2 linked regions of the Zymomonas mobilis subsp. pomaceae ATCC 29192 genome follow. The protein of the gene in region 2 interacts with the protein of the main gene of each other region in a pairwise test. Links are inferred from orthologs where the notes say so. Each region holds a gene or a part of one and is shown on either strand. Other genes may lie near its edges.

Region 1 (10,740 bases), 410 kb from region 2 along the record:
GATCGCGGCTCTATCAATTTCTTACTAAATCTATGACTCTTTAATAAGCTTTGATAGTAGATGCTGGAGTCATAGCCAAAAGCCTTATTCTACAAGGAATAGAGAAATTAGAGTATCTCTCTATAAGGTAATCAGCCCTATCAGAAGACAAATCATATATGACAGAGAAAAATCAGGTGGAACAAGAGTCTGACGAGAGCCCCTCCCAAAGACGAGAAGCGTAGAGGCTCAAAATCATGAAATCGCTAGTGTCTATCTAGTAAATATAGCCCTTTTTAGCGCAACCTATTTCATCGAAAAAAAATGAAAAGCGCAAAATATTTTCATAAAAATTTTATAGTTTAAGCGGCAGTCGCGCTTATTGTAAGGGTATCGAGCAAGAAACTGCCTTCTTTTTCAAGAGCAAAATAACGCTGAACATCCTCTGCCGCGGTTAGTTGCAACGATCGAATCGCTAATTGATGCTCGGGTAAACAATGCGTTCGGTTAACCCAGTCCTGAAAAACCATTCTAAGACGACGAGGGGTTAATTTCTGAACTGAAAATCCAGCACGGGATAAAGCAGCAATCCATTCAGGAAGTGTATAGTTGCGAACATGCGAAACATCGCGCAGTAATTCTATAGCTTGCAGATAGGTATTGTATAACGGATAAGAAGGCGCAACGCTGTCTATAAACAAGGCTATTCCTTCTAAATGCAAAACGCGTCTAGCCTCACGGAGGCCGGCTTCCATATTACCCCAGTGATGCGCGCTAAAACGGCATACAATGGCATCAAAAAAGGCGCTATCAAAGGGTAACTTCTCAGCTGAAGCCTGCTTTACCATAATATTGGGTAATTTACGTTCAATAGCCTGCGATGCAACAGCATTCAGCATGGAAGCTGTTATATCACAGGCAACCACCTGATCTACATAGGGCGCAATACGATAACTCACATGACCACCGCCACATCCAAGATCTAATACGCGACGGTAACCTTTACCTTTTATACTTTGCTCAACTTCATCAAGATCAGCACCTTCACTATGAACGGAACTGAGCACATAATCAGTCGCTCTTGGTGTATAATGATACGCAGTAAAATCATCATTACGATTTGTCATGAGGGTGCTTTCAGAAGACAAAAACGCCTATTCAAATACGAATTTGAAAGCAGATTACCCTATAAAATAGAAAAATTAATATTAAAATTTATCTTATCAAAAAGTATTTTTAACAAATTTTAGACGTATTTTCTTAAGGGAATAAGAATCGCTTTAAACGATAAGCAATATATCGAATTCTAAAATTATAATCGCGTCTCAAACTAATCTAATGAGAGTAAGCCTTTTAATTTAGGCACAAAAAAAGCACCCCAAAGGTGCTTTATGCTAACTCTACTATAAAAACTGGAGCGGGCAAAGGGATTCGAACCCTCGACCCCAACCTTGGCAAGGTTGTGCTCTACCCCTGAGCTATGCCCGCTCTGGCATTTCGGTTTAACCGTTTCCGGTGCCGTGGGAGGGTGACTAGCATCGCTTTTTTATTTCAGCAAGTGCTATTTCATAAAAATGTAAATTTTTTTTCATCTTCGTTCAAAAAATGACCCATAACACCGAGAAACAGGGATTTCTCTTCAGAGAAGAAACACCTCAATTTTAAAAACAAAGTAATTTTTAATCATTTCGCCAACGGGCGAAGATAGCAGTCGGTAAATTGAGGCCACGCGATTCTTCTTTAATAGCCATTTCTCCGACTTCCACTGTACCACCAAGATGCTGCGTTGCCTGTGATAAAAGCTCTCCAATGGCAAGTGCGGACATTCTAACAGCATAAACTGTCAAAACCAAAAAACGAGAATCTTTATCTAATAACTTAACAGCTTCCGTAATCAGATCCGGTAAATTTTCCTCTAGTCGCCAAACTTCATTAGTAGGCCCGCGTCCGAATTTCGGCGGATCCATTAAAATACCATCATAACGCCGTTGACGACGGACTTCACGTGCAGTGAATTTCACCGCATCATCAATTATCCAACGAATGGGATAATTCGACATACCCGAAGCTTCCGCATTTTCTTTGGCCGCTGCGACCGATTTTTTAGACGCATCAACATGCGTGACTTGAGCCCCCTTGGCAGCCAAAGCGAGGCTACCTACCCCAGTATATCCAAAAAGATTGAGTATCGCGTTATCTTTAGTTGTACGTTCTCGCATCCATGCCCATTGCGGAGCCATATCGGGAAAGAAAGCCAAATGACGAAAAGCGGTATTACGGGCGATAAAACAGACTTCTTCCCATTGAAGCGGCCAACCTTCATTGGGCACATGCCGTTCTAAATGCCACCGGCCACCGCCCTCTTCATCGGATGCGCCAATAAATTCTCCATCAGCCTGCCAGTCTGAAAGCGCCGGCTTCCACATTGCCTGTGGTTCGGGACGAATAAAACGATAGCGGCCATAGCGCTCAAGCTTACGCCCATGACCACTATCTATCAGCCCATAATCATCCCATGCTTCGCCTGTCAGGGTGATCAGGGAATCGATCGCCATTGTAATTCTGCCTTCATATCTATTGTGATTCTAAAGCGTAAGACCATCACCCACACTGGCTAAGGCCTCTCCTCCGGCAAGAGCCTGCTGACTGACTTTAAGAATGTCTTCCAAGCTTACAGAATTGATCCAGCTTGCTACCTCTATAGGTTCAACAATTCGGTCATGAATCTGAATTTGTCGTGCCAAATGATCACAGCGAGGCCCTACGCCTTCTAATCCCATCAAAAGACCGGCGCGGGCTTGCGCCTTCGCGCGCTGTAACTCTTCTTCGGTCACAGTTTTAAGACTGTGATTAATTATTTCTCTAATCAGTGTAAGCGCTTTATCCGCGTCTTCTTTATCGGTAGCACAGTAAATACCGAGTAAGCCGGTTTCTACCCATGCCTGCGTCCAACTGTAAATGGAATAAACCAGACCTTGTTCTTCCCGTACCCGCTGGAACAATCGGGAAGACATACCGCCCCCGAGAATAGAGGCATATAAAGCCAGCGCATGGGAACGAGGATCATGATATGCAAAACCGCCAAAGCCTAAAGCTATATGCGTTTGCTCGCTGTCACGCTGATCATTATAGCGACCACCGATAAAATGGGCTTTCTCTATTTTTAAAGGATGGCCTTTATTCCAGTCCCCGAAACGGGATTCGGCCATTTTTAAAAAGGCATCTTCATCAATTTTACCGGCGGCAGCCAAGACACATCCTTCCGGATGGTAATAATCTTCTACCCAGTGGCAAAGCGCAGCACGATCAATGGCAGCGATGCTTTTTTCATCCCCTAATACAGGGCGACCCAAGGCTTGGTTTTTAAAAGCAACCGATTGTAAGTGATCATGAATAATATCATCGGGTGTATCATGAGATTCACCCAATTCTGACAGCACCACGCCTTTTTCACGGACCAACTCTTCGGCATCCAGAATAGGAGCGCGCACAAGATCGGACACTAATTCTAGTCCTAGTGCCCAATCTTCTGCCAGCATTCGGGCCTGATATACCGTATGATCCCGCGCCGTCCATGCATTAAGCTGTCCACCACAATTTTCGGCAGCTTCCGCAATCATACGGGCATCACGGTGCCCAGCCCCCTTGAACACCATATGTTCAACCATATGAGCAAGGCCGCTATAAGGAGCGGGCTCCGAACGTGCACCGACATCGGCATAAAGGCCAACCGCCATCGTTTCTACGCCGCTCATCGGCTCGACGGCGACAGCCAACCCATTACCTAATCGGTGAAGTCGAGGACTCAAAGTTTGCACCCACCATCGATATAAGCCTGAATAGTCTGACGTGAGGCAGGTAATTCAACATACCGTTCTTCACGGCTGTAAAGATCAGCTAACCGATGCGGCAAGGGCGCATTTTTACCCGTAATACGAGCCACAGCATCCGGAAATTTAGCAGGATGCGCAGTTGCCAGCGTTACGACAGAGACGTCATCAGGAAGTTCTGTCGTCCGTGCAGCCGCCAGACCAATCGCTGTATGGGGATCTATAACCTGTCCTGCTTTTTCAGAAGCCCAACGCATGGCCGCTGCCATACCATCAGGATCTATCCGGCTGCTGCTGAATAACGCAGCCGCTTGCTGGCGCATAGCCTCCGAAAGACGGATAGCACGGCTCTGCTCAAAGGTTTTCATAGTATCTGCTAGCGCATGTGCATCGCGGCCATGAAGATCAAAAAGCAATCTTTCAAAATTAGAGCTGATCTGAATATCCATTGAGGGTGCATCTGTTGGGGTGACACTGCCTACAGAATAATCCCCCGCTGACAACGCGCGATAAAGAATATCATTGATGTTAGTTGCAACGATCAAGCGTTCAATAGGTAAGCCCATCTGGCTGGCAACATAACCCGCAAAGACATCCCCGAAATTACCCGTAGGTACCGAGAAAGCAACTTTGCGATCAGGTGCGCCAAGACGAACAGCTGAATAAAAATAGTAAACAATTTGCGCCATAAGGCGCGCCCAGTTGATCGAGTTTACCGCCCCTAAACGATGGCGTTTTCTGAATTCGGTATCATTAAACATGGCTTTAACGATAGCTTGCGCATCATCAAAGCTGCCATCAATGGCGACATTAAAGACATTATCATCAAGAACCGTCGTCATTTGACGACGCTGCACTTCAGAAACACGACCATTAGGATGGAGCATAATGATTCGGACACCGGCACGGCCTGCTACAGCAGAAATAGCCGCCGACCCCGTATCGCCTGAAGTAGCACCAACAATCGTCAGATCCTGTCCTTCGCTACCGGCCAAAAATTTTTCAAACAAATGACCCAGCAGTTGTAAAGCGACATCTTTAAAAGCCAAAGTCGGCCCATGGAATAATTCAAGCAGAAAATGCCGTTCATCCAGTTGAACAAGCGGTGTAACGGCTGCATGATTAAATTGACTATAAGCGGCTTCGCACAGATTTTTTAAAGCCTGATCGTCAAGCACACCGGCGACGAACGGCCGCATAACTGCAACCGCAGTATCCACATAGGATAAACCAGCCAGAGCAGCGATCTCTTCACGGCTGAATTGCGGCCAGCTTTCCGGCACATAAAGACCACCATCAGAGGCAAGACCGGTTAGAGTAACGCCTTTGAAATCCTGCGCGGCTGCCGCGCCTCTTGTACTGATATAGCGCATGATGCCCGCTCAATTTTAAAATCTACGACATATCTTTTCGCAAAAAAGCTAAAGACTTGGCGGCTTTTCTAACGGGGTCAGACGCGTTCGGCAATCAGTATGTCATTAAAATAAAAAGAGACATAATAAAAATACCGACGATTTTCGAATTTTACGATATTTTATTTCATTCTCATCTCTCAAAAATAGTATCCCTATTTTTTAATGATGGACTGTATGAGGTTGCTGCATCAACGCAGCAATACAGGTATCTTGATTAAAATCATTGCCATGGAGATCGCGAGCATCCACATGACGCACAACCATTTCTTCTCCCTGATGGGGGGGGTAAAGATAGACGTCCAAAACACAACTTGGGGCTAAAAATTGTAGCCGTCGAGCCCAAGCTTCATCCATATCTTGATCAGGACGACCCAATAAATCAAAAAGATTTCGGGCTGTCATACCTTTCAATTTAGGCGTCCCGTGATAGGCTGGCGACACGATAACCGGACGTTTTGGTGGAGGAGGCGCAACAACCGGATGATGATCAGACTCAGACCCACCACAGCCGGATAAAACCATTATTGCAGAGAACAGACTGAAAGTTATAATTTTTTTAAGCAGGGGTGCTTTGATAAAAAAGCCAATGGATGAGCTATCTTCCAGACTATTGCCATTTTTATCCATAGAAAAACTGCTTTCGTACGATACAGGAATAAGGGGTAGTGTGACAAAAAGATTAAAATTCAGATAGCTTCATTTCCTTAAAAGGACCCGCTGTCTATGGGCTTTAGCTACCAATAAACGCAAACTGGCCACTATTGATCGCAGTTATAATTTTTCCCTATCCGCAAAGATCCTTTGTTTTTTGTAAAAACCACCTGCATTACCCGTTTCTTGCTTTTATTTGTTAAGTTAAAGCTTTCTAAATCAAAGATTTCAGCCGTTAAATTAATAGCCGGAATATCTTGCCATGGCTTTTTCTGCGAGGAAAAAGCCGCTTTTACTCTCTAACGAATATGTCTAATTTAGAAAGGCCCTCATGCCGAATACTCACTATGATATTATCGCTATCGGCAACGCTATTGTCGATGTTCTATCTGCCGCTAGCGAAGATTTTTTAGCCGAAGAAAATATCAATAAAGGCTCAATGCAACTCATCGATGCCGATAGAGCTGAAATGCTTTATACAAAAATGAATGCGGGTCATGAGATTAGTGGTGGCTCCGCAGCGAATACGTTAGTAGGCGTCGCTGCGTTAGGAGGCCGCTGTGCCTTTATCGGCCAGGTAGCTGAGACTGCCTCGGCAAGGTTTTTCAACATGACATTCGTGCCCAGAATATTGATTTCAAGGTACCTTTACGTGATGCAGAAATTCCAACCGGTCGTTGTTTGATCCTAGTATCGCCCGATGGCGAACGCACCATGAATACCTTTTTGGGTGTAGCACAATATTTACATTCAGAAGCTATTCAGCCGGAAATGATCGAAAAGGCGGCTATCCTTTATTTGGAAGGTTATCTTTGGGATCCAGAACAACCCCGTGCGGCGATGCGTGAAGCTATAAAAATTGCCCGCAAGGCTGGAAGAAAAGTGGCTTTAACTTTATCTGATGCCTTCTGTATCGAACGACATCGGGATGATTTTAAGCAGCTCATCAATGATGGGTTGATTGACATTCTCTTCGCCAATGAAGTTGAACTAAAATCTTTGGTTCAACATGATGATTTTGATCGAGGTGTATCCGAAGTTGCTGAAAAATTACCGCTGCTGGTGGTTACCCGAGGACCAAATGGCGCTATTGCGATTAAAGATAACATTCGAACCGAAACGCTAGCAAAAAAGGTTGAACGGGTAGTCGATACAACGGGTGCAGGTGATCTTTTTGCGGCAGGTTTCTTGGCAGGGCAAGCACGCGACCTATCCATTGCGGCTAGCCTCGAAATGGGTGCAATCGCAGCGGCTGAAATCATATCTCACTATGGGGCTCGTCCCGAGAGAGATATTAAAAAAGTTATCGAATCAGCGTTGAATGTTAGCTTAAATTAAGGCAGAGAATAGGTTCTCTTTGTGGCACTACAAAGCAAAGAGGCAACCTGATCAAAGTGATAAAAAAGGCCCTGAAATCATTTTCAGGGCCTTTTTTGGTAAGATATAAATATTCGCTCTATTTCTGAATTTTTGGACGGATTTTCAAGAAAATCAGCAGAGAAGAAGAAACATAAATAGAAGAATAGGTTCCGACTATAACCCCTAATAGCATTGCGGCTGTAAAGCTGCGGACAGCATCCCCACCAAAGACCAGCAAAATAGCTAATACTAAAATCATTGATAAGCTGGTCATTACCGTACGTGGTAGGGTTTCGTTGACTGAAAGATCAATCAAAGAAGCAATATCCATTTTACGGAATTTCCGTAAATTTTCACGGATACGATCATCAATCACAATCTTATCGTTGATAGAATACCCCGCAATAGTCAGAATTGCCGCAACAATATTAAGATCAAATTCCATACGGGTAAGCGCAAAAAAGCCCAAAATAACGAGCACATCATGCGCAACAGATACAAAAGTCGATAGTGCAAATTGCCATTCAAAACGCACCCATGTAAAAAGTACGATGCCGGCAATAGCCAATAAAATGGCAATAATGCCGCTACGCATCAGTTCACCGGATACTTTACCTGAAACCGTGTCCACTCTTTCAAAACGAACATCAGGAAATTGGCTTTTTAGAGCGGTCTGAACAACTTTTACTACTCGCTGAGAGGCTGTTTCGTCACCCGGTGGTAAAGGAAGCCGAATAGAAACGTTATGATTATTGCCTATTTGCTGGAGGCTAGCTTCTCCTATATTGAGCTGATTAATATCCCGTCTTAGGGCATCTAATTCTACGGGTTTATCGAAATGCGCTTCGACCATCAGGCCGCCCACAAAATCGACACCAAGATTAAGCCCTTTTACACCCAACAAAATGACAGAAGCTAAAGTCAGGATAAAAGTAAAAAGAAATGCGATGCCGCGGACACGGACAAAGCGGATATTCGTGTCGTCTGGGACAATACGAAGCAAAGCCATAATAAGATGCCCCCTTCTTAGATCGTCAGTTTTGTGGGTCGCTGTCTAAGATAGCGAGCAACCAGCATACGGGTGAAGGTGACGGCCGTAAAAACAGAAGTAATAATACCGATTAGTAAGACCACCGCGAAACCTTTGATCGGCCCCGAACCAAAACAGATCATAATAACAGCCGAAATAGCATGGGTCACATTCGCATCAAAAATAGTGCGACTAGCTTCCTTATATCCCATATCAACTGAATGAACGGGGGTACGCCCACGTCTTATCTCTTCACGGATGCGCTCATTTATCAAAACATTTGCATCAACGGCAGCGCCAATAGTCAAGACCAGTCCAGCAATACCAGGCAGCGTTAGAGTTGCGCCTAAAATCGCCATAATTCCCAAGATCAAAAACAGATTGAGAATGACCGCACTGGAAGCATAGATGCCAAAACGGCCATAGACACTGATCATAAAAATGACGATGGCGACAATAGCAATACTACAGGCCAAAGCACCTGCGCGAATGGAATCTGCACCAAGCCCAGGTCCCACAGTTCTTTCTTCCACAACGCGAAGGGCGACAGGTAGACTACCAGAACGTAAAGCGATGGCTAATTGATTGGCAGAATCAACGGTAAAGCTGCCTGTAATAATAGCAGAGCCACCAAGAATAGGTTCATTAATTGAAGGGGCAGAAAGCACTACGTTATCTAAGATAATAGCAAAACGTCGTCCCGCATTTTTTTGGGTAACTTCGGCAAAACGTCGTCCGCCTTCTGCGTTAAAACTAATTGAAACAGCTGGCAGGTTGTTTTGGTCCATAGTCTGATCTGCATGAACAAGATCAACACCTGTGACAATAGCCCGCCGCTGTACCGCAACGGGTTGGCCATTTTGGAAAGGAAGGATTTGACTCCCTACCGCAACTTTCCCCTGGGCCAAATCTTGCGCTTTAGCGTTATCATCAACTAGTTTGAATTCGAGTTTAGCAGTCTTACCAATCAACGCTTTTAGTGCCGCAGGATTTTGCAGGCCGGGCACTTGAACGACAATACGATCATTGCCTTGACGAATAATAATGGGTTCGCGCGTTCCAAGGGAGTCGATGCGCTTACGAACGACTTCGGTTGCGCCCTCCATCGCTTGGTTAACGAATGCCTGAATACCGTCTTTGCTAGGACGCATAACAATGCGGTTACCATCAACAACCCTGACATCCCAATCCCGCTGTCCTGTGGAACCAATACCATTCGTCAAGGTTCTGACAGTTTCGACCGCCCTATCTAATTGGTGGTTATCCCGTACCATGAAGCTAAGCTGATCATTATCAGCAGACATGTCACCGATAGGAATAGCGGGCTGTGTCTGACTAATTTGAGAACGCACCATCTCTTCCATTGTAACGATACGTTGATGCGCGACATCGGCCGTATCCGCTTCCAATAGAATATGGCTTCCCCCAGAGAGATCGAGCCCAAAATTAATACGAGGCAAAGAGCCCAGACCCAATTTTTGATCTATTTCGGAAGGTAGTAGACTTGGGATCGCCAAAAAAACCCCCAATACTAAAACCGAAATAATTGACCAAACTTTCCAGCGCGGGAAATCAAGCATAATCGATTATTCAACAGTATTAGAATTAGCAGCCGTAAGAGGCTGAACACTTTGTAATGTTGCTTTTACAACCGATACTTTTACACCTTTTGCAATTTCGACTTCAACTTCGCGCTCATCTACTTTTGAAACTTTACCGACAATACCCCCCGCAGTGATGACAGTATCGCCTTTCTGTACAGCATCAATAGCGCTCCGCTGTTCTTTAAAACGCTTTTGCTGAGGCCGGATCAGCATCAAATAAATAATCAAAAAAACAATAATAAAAGGCAGCATACCAGAAAATTGACCAAGAAGGCCGTTCAGACCAGTAGAAGTGCCAGCCGTTTGGGCAAATGCAGGAGTTGCAAACATTGAAAGACTTTATCCTGAAAAGGGAAATAAATACCTGAGTTATAGTGTTTAATAAACATAAGGCAATTATCGTGCGATTATCACGATAAAAACGCCTGCTGCAACTGATCATTCTATTTTCAGCCTGTCATCTGACGCTTTTCATCCTGTTTTTTTAATTCTACGATAAAAAATTAAAAAAATAGGCCAATCTCTTCTTGCATATTCAGAATAACTCACCTAGATTTCGCAGCCTCGGTCGGGGCGTAGCGCAGCCTGGTAGCGCATCACACTGGGGGTGTGGGGGTCGCTGGTTCGAATCCAGTCGCCCCGACCAGATTTTCTAAATAAGGCTGCATGAAAGCCTTTGATCTTCATGTGAATACGCACAGAAGATTTATTTCGTGAATGCTGTCCTATTCACGAGCCAATCCATAAAATGGTAACTTAATTTTTCACTTTAATAAAGTGAATGGGTATTTCTATTGTGCAAGCACAAAAAATTATACCCTTTCAATAAAAGAGTATAATTCTTTTGAAAACAGTTTTTAATTTGAAAAATA
Region 2 (12,112 bases):
GGTACCGGCTCCGGTGCTTTGCTCTTATCAGCCCTTACTGAATGGCCAGACGCAAAAGGGCTTGGGATTGATTGTTCGGATAAGGCTTTATCCGTTGCTCGCTTTAATGCTGAAAAAAATAGCCTTCAGATGCGAGCCGATTTTCGGTTAGGCTATTGGGGTGATAATATCACTGAAAGCTTTGATCTTTTATTGTGTAATCCACCCTATATCGCCAAAGAGACGATGATGCCTCGGGATGTCTGGCAGTATGAACCCCATCAGGCCTTATTTGCGGGTAAAGATGGTTTAGCAGATTATCGGCATTTAATTCCCGAAATCCCTTCCCTTCTTACAGAACGCGGTATCGCCTGTCTTGAAATCGGATTCGATCAAGCAGAAGCTGTATCGGCTATCGCGGCGAAAGCCGGCATGGAAAGCCAAATTTATCGGGATATTGAACAACGTCCCCGCTGCATTTTACTTTTTTAACAGCTATAACAGACCCTCTGCTGGAAATAATTACAGATATCTCAATATAATGCTTGGATTTATCGTTCAAAATGCTTAAGAAAGAAAGAGGCAAATAAAAGTAAGTCGGCATCATCGCCCAACTTTTTGAGCCAAATTCCCAATGGTAGCTTCATCGCGTTCCCGGCGTCTTTCTTCGGGGCATAAAATTAAACGCTAGAGTTGCTATGAAAGTTATGGCGCTTGCTTTGTTGCAGCGTCAGTCAAGGGGGAATGACGTAGCCCGCCATTTCCGGAATAATGGTCGAATATTTAATACCCCATTATCCGGCCCGAATGGCGGATGGTGACTTAACCACCAGTAATGACGAAGGCAGCGAACAGTTGATCAATAATCGTCAGAACGGCCGACGCCGTGGGCGTAGCGGGGGCTTGCCCCGATCCAATCCTAGTAATGGGATGGATCGCAATAATCGTATCGATAGTCGTGCACGCGGAAACGCAAGCCAGCTTCATGAAAAATATAAAGTGATGGCGCGTGATATGCAGTTGCAGGGTGATCGGGTAATGACCGAATATTATCTGCAATTCGCAGATCATTATTTTCGTGTCTTGAACGATAGCCGGCTCCGCTATGAAGAAGCGAGAATGCGGGATCGCAATCTATCGCAGGAAAATGAAAATAATGAACAGTCTATGGATAACCGGTTCGATAACCGTGATAACCGACGACCTGTTCCTTATGCCGCCGATAATCGCTTACGACGGCCTCGTCGCATAGGAAGCGATGAACGGAATAATGGCGAAAACGACTATAATACCAATCTCAAGAACGATTATAATAATACTCCGAACATGCGTTCTAGACGACCGTTAGATGACAATAACGAGCGTATGGAAATGCGAGAACGACCGGAACGCTCTGAACGACCCGATATGCGGGAACGTTCGGATATACGGCCAGAATACAACGAAAGAGTTGAAAATTGGGGAAGAGAGCCCGTACAGGCTCAAAATCCAATGCCCGTTCAAACCGCACCCGTCCCTATAACGCCTGTTCAAGAAGAAGCAGAACCACCGGTTCGCCGTCGTGGTCGTCGCCCGAAAGCGGTCATTGAGGCAGAAGCGCGTGCCGCAGAAGCTGCTAGACAGGCCGTAGAAATTGAAGCCCGCAAGGTAGACGAGCAAAACGATAGCGACAATCATCTTTCTGAAGCTATTGATCCGCCGGTTCGCCGTCGTGGTCGTCGCCCGAAAGCGGTTATAGAAGCGGAAGCCCGTTTAGAAGCCGATCGTTTACCCCCCGCTATCAATCGGGATGAGGATAGTGACGTCGAAGAAAAACCCCGTCGCCGTGGTCGTCGTCCGAAAGCTGAAACTGAGAATATAACAGCAGAAGCCTGATTTATCGGGTCATTCTACATTGATACCTCTCAAATGAGATTTCAGATTTTTTAGCTATTTAACCTAAAAGGGATATGATTTTTATCATATCCCTTTTTGATTTAGGCTTTAGCCAGACTTTGTTTTTGCCACATAGCGGCATATAGGCCGTTATGTTTTAATAAACTCTGATGATTACCGCGCTCGATAATATGGCCTTTATCAAGAACAATAATTTGATCAGCATGGGTAATAGTCGAAAGGCGATGGGCTATAATGATAGTTGTCCTTTGCTCGGCAATTTTATTTAAAGTGGCCTGAATATCGGTCTCACTCTGACTATCCAGCGCGCTAGTCGCCTCATCAAATAATAATATTGGCGGATTTTTTAAAAGCGTTCGGGCAATAGCTATGCGTTGTTTTTCGCCACCGGATAATTTTAATCCCCGCTCGCCGACGGTGGTTTCATATCCTTGCGGTAAAGATTCGATAAAATCAGCAATTGACGCCCCCCTTGCTGCCTGTTTTACGGCCTTTAAAGAAGCATCAGGGCGTCCGTAACGAATATTATAGCCAATAGTATCGTTAAATAAGACGATGTCTTGGGGCACCATGCCTAACGCTTGTCGTAAAGAATGCTGGGTAATATCACGGATATCCTGACCATCAATAGTGATCCGCCCCCCTGTCACATCGTAAAAACGATAGAGCAAGCGCACTATAGTTGATTTTCCAGCACCGGAAGACCCGACAATAGCTAAACTTTGGCCTGCTGGGATCGTAAAATCAATATCCTTTAAAATGGGACGATCAGAATGATAATCGAATTCCACATGCTGAAATTGGACAGTTCCCTTTTTAATCTGTAAATCAGGCGCATTTTTATGATCTGCAATCGCGGCCTTAGTATCAATTAATTGAAAAACCGCTGCCATATCCGTCAGGCCTTGTCTGACTTGGCGATAAACCGTGCCCAGAAAATCAAGAGGCCGAAAAAGTTGCAGTAATAGGCTGTTAATTAATACCACGTCTCCGGCCGTAAAACGATTATAGCGCCAGCCCCAAACCGTAAATCCCATCGCCCCAGCCATTAACAGATTAGTAATGAGTGATTGCCCAATATTAAGAAAGGCCAGCGAAGTTTCCACTTTTACGGTAGCGTTGGAAAGTTTGGTCGCCACTTTACTATAACGCTCTGTTTCCAAAGCTTCGGCGTTGAAATATTTAACAGTTTCATAATTAAGCAGTGAATCTAAAGCATATTGGCCTGCCTGTTGATCGTATTCGTTCCAATGGCGGCGTAATGCCACTCGCCTTTCTGTTATGAGACGAGTAAAAAGAATATAAATAATTATCATAGCGAGGGTTGCCCCCACCATACCCCAACCCCAGCCGGAAAAAACAAAAATAGCACAGGTCGCGATAAGCTCGATAATGGTCGGGCCAATATTAAAAATCAGGTAATAAAGCATGGAATCGATGCTTTTGGTACCACGTTCAATAATACGCGTCAGCGAACCGGTTCGCCGTTCTAGATGAAAAGAAAGCGGTAAAACATGCAGATGTTTAAATAATTCAATAGCTAATGCTTTAGCGGCATTTTGACCAACCGCTTCAAAAATAGCATTCCGCAAATTGTCGAATAAAACGCCTCCAAAACGACTACCCGCATAAGCAAGCGTTAAGGCCAGTGCAACGGATAGACCTGATTTGGTATCGGGCACCATATGATCGATAATGCCCTTGTAAGCGAAAGGCATCAACAGAACGATTATTTTCGAAAAAACGACCATGACCAAAGCTAAAGCAAGGCGCTTTTTGAGATCGGGTCGGTCTTTAGGCCAAAGATAATGTAAAAAACGCGTCAAATTTGTTAAGGCATCATGATTATGATTTTGGCCTTCAGCCGCCATAGGTTTTCCTTATAAAAGACAAAAAAATAGGCGGATATAAAAATCCGCCTAGTGAAAAATAACATTAAAATCTTTTCAATGTATTCAGGCCCTTAATCGAGCCCCTTTTTTCGTTGCTGCGGCTACAATTTTATCGCTGATGGCCTGTAATTCGGCATCAGTAAAACTTTTATCAGTCGGCTGAAGCATCACTTCGATAGCCAATGATTTCTCATTATCATCAATGGCGCCCCCTGTAAAAAGATCAAAAATTCTTGCTTCAACAATAGCATTTTTATCAGCACCGGCAATGCTTCTTACCAAATCACCAGCAGGCACGTCTTTGGGAAGTAAGAAGGCAAAATCCCGATAAACGGGTTGGAGCATATTAGGGGCATAAGGCGGTCTTAATTGACCTGAATTTTTACGGACAGGAAAAGCATCCAGAAAAATTTCTGCGCCGATAACGGGCCCTTCCATATTAAATTCAGTCAGAATGGAAGGATGTATTTCTCCAAAAACAGCCAAAGTATTCTTGGGACCCAAGCATAAACGACCTGAACGCCCCGGATGATAAACATCCCCCGCGTCCCCTAATAACTGTAAGCGATCGACCGGCATTCCAATCGCGTCTAACATGGCAGAAACAGCCGCTTTGGCATCGAAGGCATCAAAATTTTGCGCTTTACCATATTGCCAGTCGCGCATCATGCGCTCACCTGCAAAAATCAGACCTAGGGTTGGACGCTCAGCTTCTGCCAAATAACGCCGTCCGACCTCAAATAAGCGAACAGTCAATTGACCTCGATCCCGATTGCGTTTCGCTGCCGCTAATAGCCCCGGTAAAAGCGAAGGCCGCATCACTTTCATATCTTCACTGATCGGATTAGCGAGCTTCCAATGCGCGCCGCCAACAATATCCGCATCTTTTTCCGAAATAAAGCTCCACGTAACGGCTTCATTCATGCCAAAAGCCGCCGCCGCACGGCGCACACGTCGTTCGACCAACTGTCCATGGGTAGCAATCGGACGGGCAACCCCATCACCACGATCAAGCGGCGTAGAAGGGACATTATCGAGCCCTTCAATTCTAACTACTTCAGCAACAATATCGGCAACAACACTAACATCACGCCGGAAGCTTGGTACACGAACGCGCCATCCCGCATCAATCGCAAAACCAAGATGCTCGAGAATTTCACGCTGACGAGCTGGGGCGACATCCATAGCCGCCAGATTGGAAACATAAGACGGATCATAAGCAATAACCGGCACAGCTGAAGGCGCTTCCCCTAAAGTCGCCGCAGGGGTCGCTTTACCACCGCATAAATCCAACACTAAACGGGAAGCAATTTGCAACCCTTCACTTAAGAAGGCAGGATCTACCCCCCGTTCAAAGCGAATTCGGGCATCAGAAGCAAGCCCTAATTTTTGACCCGCCTGCGAGATAACGGCTGGATCGAAATAAGCACATTCGATGATAACATCTGTTGTGGAACCAGAAACCATACCCGCTTCTGCTCCCAAAATACCCGCGATACTTCTAACGCCCCGATCATCCGCAATAACGGTTATAGAAGGATCAAGCGTATAGCTTTTTCCATTTAAGGCTTCGACGCTTTCTCCTTCTTTAGCCTTTCGAGCCGTTAATGTTCCTTTGACAATACCCGCATCATAAACATGCAAAGGCCGTCCAAGATCAAACATCACATAGTTAGTAATGTCGACTAAAGCCGAAGACGGTCGTAAACCAATCGCCCGCAATCTTCTAGCCATCCAATCCGGTGAAGGGCCATTCTGGATACCACGAATAAGTTGGGCAAAAAAAGCGGGACAGCCTTCACTATCTTCTATTGCAATAGCCGCCGGTGCTGCATCCGTTACCGGAACGCGCGGAACAGCCAAGGGTTTGAAACGCCCAATGCCAGCAGTAGCCAAGTCGCGGGCAAGGCCTCTAACGCCCATACAATCCTGACGATCAGGCGTGATGGCTACATCGAAAACAGGATCATTAAGCCCTGCCCACTCGACGTAACTTTGTCCTATCGGTGCATCATTCGGGAGATCAAGAATGCCATCATGTTCATCCCCTAGCCCTAATTCCCGGATAGAACACATCATACCGCGGCTTTCGATACCGCGAATAGAGGCGACCTTTAAGGTAACATCGATACCGGGAACATAAACACCGGGGGCCGCAAAAACACCGACCAAACCTGCACGAGCGTTAATAGCGCCGCAAACAACCTGTAACGGTTCAGATTCGCCGATATCGACAGCCAAAATCTGTAACCGATCCGCCTGGGGATGACGTTCGGCTGTAAGAACGCGTGCAATACGAAAAGCTTCCAAGCCATCTGCCGGATTATGAACAGATTCTACCTCATGCCCAATATGGGTTAAGGTATCGGCTATTTCCTGAACAGAGGCTTCTGTTTCTAAATGCTCTTTAAGCCATGAAAGGGTGAATTTCATGCGCCGACTCCTCCTGAAAGTGTGGGCACGTCAAGGGCAGCAAAACCAAAATGACGGAGCCAGCGAAGATCGCCATCAAAGAAAGCCCGTAAATCGTCCATGCCATATTTAAGCATAGCAAGACGATCAATACCGCAACCAAAGGCAAAGCCCTGCCATACATCAGGATCAAGGCCACAAGCCGTAATCACATTGGGATGCACCATGCCAGAACCTAGAATTTCCATCCATCCATCAGGATCACTGCCGCCGATAATACGACGCCCTTTTTCCAAGGTATATCCGACATCCACTTCCATTGAAGGTTCAGTGAATGGGAAATAGCTGGGACGAAGGCGAAGGACGATGTCGTCCCGCTCGAAATAGGCCCGAACAAAGGTTTCAAGCGTCCATTTCAAATGACCGAGGTGAACCCCCTTATCAATAACTAAACCTTCGACCTGATGAAACATCGGAGTATGCGTCGCATCAGAGTCAGAACGATAGGTTCTTCCGGGAGCAATAATACGGATGGGGGGTTCTTGGCCCATCATTGTTCTAATTTGAACCGGAGAAGTATGCGTCCTTAAAAGCATTCGGCCTTTTTCCCCGTTTGCCTTATCGTCTGCTTGGGGTTCAAAATAGAAAGTATCATGCATAGCCCGCGCCGGATGGCTTTCCGGAATATTAAGCGCCGAAAAGTTATGCCATTCGTCTTCGATTTCAGGGCCACTAGCGACCGCAAAGCCTAAATCAGCAAAAATTTCTGCTAACTCATCCATAACCTGACTGACGGGATGGAGCGAGCCTTTGGGTATCTTTGGAGAAGGCAATGATAGATCAATAGTCTCAACGGCTAATTTCTCATTGAGAAGCGCCGTTTCCAATATCGTCTTCCGTTCAGCAACGGCAGTCGTCACTTGTTGCCGCAGGCTGTGGATCTCGGGCCCTTTTTCCTGCCGCTCTTCAGGTGCCATTTTGCCAAGGGACTTTAAAAGAGCTGTAACGACCCCTTGTTTCCCAAGAGCGTATACCCGTACCGCTTCCAAGCCTGTCAGATCTTCTGCTTCAGAGATCCGACTGACAAGATCGGCTTTCAGATTATCTAGATCAGTCATGCTTTCCATCATTTCTGTGACCATGGCCCGTTTAAAGCCGTCTATTGTAAAGCTTTATTGATAGCCTTTTTGGTATTTTGGCATTCTTATAGCGCAAGAAAGCCTAAAGCTTTTATTAAATATCAATAAATAGCAGACAGCGAACCATTGGGTATTTTCCAGAACGCACCTTCATCCGGTAAAACCGGAGGGAGAAGCGCACTGGATCGGTCTCTAAATTACAAGAAAAAGGCATAGAAACAACCGAAATGGCGTCTCTATGCCTTTTAAAATTACCCTTGAAAGGGATTTTTATGCGAAAACCGCATCATTATGCTGCAACGCGTGCGCCTTCTGGTAAAGCCGCTTTGACCTGAGCAATGATAGCACCGAAAGCAGCGCCTTCGTTCATGGCCAGATCAGCAAGAACTTTACGATCAAGTTCAATACCGGTCAGCTTTAAACCATACATGAACACACCATAGGTCAAGCCTTCGGCGCGAACAGCCGCATTAATACGCTGAATCCAAAGTGCGCGGAATGACCGCTTCTTTACTTTACGATCGCGATAAGCGTACTGACCGGCTTTTTCGACAGCCTGACGCGCAATGCGAATAGTGTTTTTGCGACGGCCATAATAACCTTTGGCCTGATCGAGAATACGGGTATGTTTTGCGCGCGTCGTGGTACCGCGTTTTACACGTGCCATCTGTCAGCCTCCCTTAATTTAAACCGTACGGTGCCCACACTTTGATAATGCGAGCTTCTGATGCAGCGATCACGTCCGTGCGGCGATGCTGACGAATGTATTTTGCGTTATGGCTGATCAAGCGATGGCGCTTACCAGCGACACCATGTTTGATTTTACCATTGGCGGTTATTTTAAACCGCTTTTTGACCCCACTTTTGGTCTTCAGCTTGGGCATTTTCGTCTCCTTATTTTGACGATCGGCCACCGCCACGGCAGCCCATAATTAAGCCGGGCAGTGCAGACGGGATCGTGGAAGAAAGGCGGCTTATAGAGGTCACCTCTTGATTTGACAAGCCGATCTTTTTGAACTTATGAAACCTATAAACCCATGGCAGACAATGTCGGTTGGATCAAGCGAGGATCACCCGCTGCAATGACTTCACCGACACTATTTTTATCCAACGGACGATTTTGCCAATCTCGCATTACACCGCCAGCCCCTTCGACGATAGGCACCAAGGCAGCAAAATCATAAAATTTTAGCCCTTGTTCTACCACTAAATCGCCATGCCCAGAGGCCAGTAAACCGTAATTATAGCAATCACCGCCTAATAATGTATCCCGACAGTGCGGCCGTAAAGCATCAAATCGCGCTTCGCCTTCTTTTTCAAAAAGCCAAGGCGCTGTTGTCGATAACAAAGCCTGATCAAGCGTTGCGCAGGAACGCGTTTGGATAGCCTTACCATTGAAAAAGGTAGGATAGCCTTTAGCCCCTACCCAGCGTTCCTTATGGATCGGTTGGTTAATGATGCCCAAAACGGGTTTACCCTCTTCAACAAGGGCAATTAACGTACCAAAACTAGCCCGTCCGCCAATAAAAGCGCGCGTGCCGTCAATCGGATCCAAGACCCATACTCTTTTGGCATCCGGGCGGGCGACGCCCATTTCTTCGCCAAAGATGCCGTCTTCGGGTCGTTCTTTTTCCAATAAGGCACGCATGGCCTGTTCAGCACCCCGATCCGCCCGCGTAACAGGTGAGTGATCTGCTTTGACATCAATATCAAAGGAGGCTCGGAAAAAAGGACGGATGACATCAGCGGCAATATCAGCCAAGCGATGCGCAAGACGGATATCATCTTCATTCAGGCTGGAGATCATATTTTCTCAAATCATAAAATAAGCCTGCTTTTGCAGGCTTATTTTCTAGTCAAATAGGGAAGAAACAGAGGTTTCATCCGCGATCCGCCGAATAGCTTCGGCCAAAAGCGGTGCTAAAGACAGCTGACGAATTTTTGAACTCTTCTCGACTTCAGGACGCATCCCGATAGAATCGGTTACAACCAATTCTAATAATGCCGATTTTTCTACTCTGGCGACAGCAGCCCCTGATAATACCCCATGGGTGACATAAGCCATGACCCCTTCAGCACCCGCATTAAGCAAAGCTTGGGCTGCGTTGCAGAGCGTGCCAGCAGAATCGACGATATCATCGATTAGAATACAAAAACGACCTGAGACATCCCCGATGATATTCATCACTTCGGATTCACCCGGGCGTTCACGCCGTTTATCAACGATAGCCAACGGTGCGTTATCCAGCCGTTTAGCTAAGGCACGGGCCCGAACAACCCCCCCGACATCGGGGGAAACAACGGTTAATTTCTTGTCTGGAAAACGGGCCAGAATATCGGCAGACATAACCGGAGCGGCATAGAGATTATCCGTCGGAATATCGAAAAAGCCCTGAATCTGTCCGGCATGGAGATCAACCGATAAGACACGGCTAGCCCCTGCAACCGTGATCAGATTGGCCACCAATTTGGCAGAAATAGGCGTGCGTGGCCCTGGTTTCCGATCCTGTCTCGCATAACCGAAATAGGGAATCACCGCGGTGATCCGACGTGCAGAAGCCCGTTTCAAGGCGTCAATACAGATCAACAGTTCCATCAGATTGTCATTGGTCGGCCAGCAAGTTGACTGGATAACAAAGACATCCTGACCACGCACATTCTCACGAATTTCGACGAAGATTTCTTCATCGGCAAAGCGTCGTACAGACGCTTTGGTTAGGTCAATTTCAAGATAGTCGGCAATAGCCTGACTAATAGGTAGATTAGAATTACCGGCAAGCAGCTTCATGGATCCCTCACGCGAGTAACCGGAAAGATGCGTGTCCCTTAGACATTTTAAGCCGAAATGGAAACCTTCCACAGAAAATAAGAAGAAGAATTATGGTTTATTTTCTTATTATCTTCACCTGTCAAAGGCCAGAAAGCTATAAAACAAGGGGTAATCTATCCATATGAATAATTAAAATTGCCTTATGATGAAGCTAAATTATGCGGTTGTTTTGTCCTCGCCATGCCGCAAAAAAGCTATTTCGGCCTCATAGGCGGAAGCATAAGCTTCTTGCCGCTCGACGCTCCAATAATGTAATGATTCTAAATCAATCGGCTTTCCGGAAATCGCACAGATGACATGATCACCTCGTGAAATGAGGCGGAAATGTCCATCCAGATATTTGATTTGTGCCTGACGTCCTTTTTTCAGACCCGACATCAGCATGATTATTTTCCTTAAAAAATGAGAAACCACAAATTCCACAGTGCAAAAACGCGGACAACGATTGAGTTTTTTAATAAAGCTCAACTGAATATAGGATAAAATAGTTCAATATAAAATTAAATCTACTGTCCAAAAGAAGAGATAATTCTTCCATAGATAATTTATGGTATAATCCTAACGTTAAGATGATACAAAAACAAATCACTACCGAAATTCAAGGTAGGCAATATCTTAACGGATACGTCTCATTTTCACAGCGGACTGTTTATCAATATTGGCTACGAAAGAGCCAAAGGAGGCTTTTCGGAGCCGAATAACTGACCCGATATGCGGTTCATTGGGAATAATTTGCTCGTCAATCTGTTGCCACCGCGCGCCATTGGCAAAACCGATAATCCAGTGTCCCTCATTATCCTGACTGACAAATGTCGCTTTATCTGTCATTTCATTCAGCGATTCATCAGAATTGGGCGCTTTACTTTTAGATTTTGATACGGGTTTTTCTGGCTTGGGTAAGGCTAATACAGGTGGCCCAAAACCAAAAGATTGCCGTTGGCGCGCAATAATAGCAGCTCGATCAAGCACAAGAATATCATGATGCGTATTCGCTTCATCAAGCGTTTTGACAGTATCATCAAAGCATTGCAGCCTTGCTGTCTTATCTTCGATATTGCGGCAGGTAAGAAGATGACTGAAAAGAGGGCTGTCTTTCAAATTATTCTGACTTTGTGCTGCTTGTATGGGAGAAATCAAGAATAGAGAGAGACCAACCGTCTCCCAAAAATAATATTTCATACGGAGTCCCCTAATTCTCTTTTTTAGATAAATGTTAATTTGAAAGCGTTAGCATAGGGATAAGTTTATCATAATAAAATTATGAAATTGGAGTTAATATTTTTATAGTTATATAATAATAAGTATATTTGTAATATTAAGTCATTTAATTCAAAATATATTTTTGTTTTTGGTTATATTCATATTAATATTTAAATATTTTTTATTAAAAAACTGAATTTAATATATTTTTATTTTAAAAATATTTAAAAATAAAAATATTATAATTTCAAAGATAAAATCATAACAATTAATACATAATTTATAGTAATAAATTTATATTTATATTTAAAAATATATTATATTTTAGATTTTTATTATTTTTTAACAATATTAAACATTTGTAAAAAATTATTATATTATATTTATATGTTAAATAAAAGTTATTAAATAATATATAATTTATATAAAAAAATAATAATAAGAAATTTAAAAATCTTATTTTTTTTTACAAAATTTAATTTAATAATTAAAAATCTTATTTTTGAATTTAAATTATATTTATATGATTTAATAAATCATCAGACTTTCTTGTTGCAATTTTGTTACATTTTTAAAGGAATGTCTGAGCAACATAAATTTCCGTAATTAAGTAATTGCAGAAAATTAAAAAATAACATTATCTCTCTAAAGGGATAGATTATTGTACTGTCATCACATGCAATGATTTATTCAGACATGCATGGGAAAGCCTCTAACAGGGAGAGGCTGACCACGGGGAGTGCATATCTTAAATAGGGGGAATA

Evidence for each region.
Region 1: the proteins of pheT (region 2) and secD interact in binary tests that used the Escherichia coli proteins (3 or more experiments, as listed by UniProt). The link is inferred for Zymomonas mobilis subsp. pomaceae ATCC 29192 from one-to-one orthologs.

The regions. Positions count from the first base shown.
Region 1 is NC_015709.1:1,433,490-1,444,229, reverse strand. The notes cover bases 7,553-10,450. They hold secD (protein translocase subunit SecD), read right to left. Parts: upstream 9,845-10,450; coding sequence 8,261-9,844; downstream 7,553-8,260. Other genes in these bases: yajC (preprotein translocase subunit YajC), read right to left, coding at 9,851-10,198; secF (protein translocase subunit SecF), read right to left, coding at 7,553-8,243. Also shown: ZYMOP_RS06340 (class I SAM-dependent methyltransferase), read right to left, coding at 342-1,106; ZYMOP_RS06330 (class I SAM-dependent methyltransferase), read right to left, coding at 1,659-2,534; ZYMOP_RS06325 (M16 family metallopeptidase), read right to left, coding at 2,565-3,788; thrC (threonine synthase), read right to left, coding at 3,785-5,182; ZYMOP_RS06315 (hypothetical protein), read right to left, coding at 5,384-5,851; more of secF, read right to left, coding at 7,332-7,552. UniProt on the Escherichia coli protein: Part of the Sec protein translocase complex. Interacts with the SecYEG preprotein conducting channel. SecDF uses the proton motive force (PMF) to complete protein translocation after the ATP-dependent function of SecA.
Region 2 is NC_015709.1:1,842,226-1,854,337, reverse strand. The notes cover bases 3,516-6,600. They hold pheT (phenylalanine--tRNA ligase subunit beta), read right to left. Parts: upstream 6,201-6,600; coding sequence 3,831-6,200; downstream 3,516-3,830. Other genes in these bases: pheS (phenylalanine--tRNA ligase subunit alpha), read right to left, coding at 6,197-6,600; ZYMOP_RS08230 (ABCB family ABC transporter ATP-binding protein/permease), read right to left, coding at 3,516-3,746. In the rest of the region: prmC (peptide chain release factor N(5)-glutamine methyltransferase), read left to right, coding at 1-471; ZYMOP_RS08235 (DUF4167 domain-containing protein), read left to right, coding at 751-1,854; more of ZYMOP_RS08230, read right to left, coding at 1,956-3,515; more of pheS, read right to left, coding at 6,601-7,297; rplT (50S ribosomal protein L20), read right to left, coding at 7,608-7,985; rpmI (50S ribosomal protein L35), read right to left, coding at 7,999-8,202; hisN (histidinol-phosphatase), read right to left, coding at 8,346-9,125; ZYMOP_RS08200 (ribose-phosphate pyrophosphokinase), read right to left, coding at 9,171-10,106; ZYMOP_RS08195 (DUF2093 domain-containing protein), read right to left, coding at 10,305-10,532; ZYMOP_RS08190 (hypothetical protein), read right to left, coding at 10,764-11,327.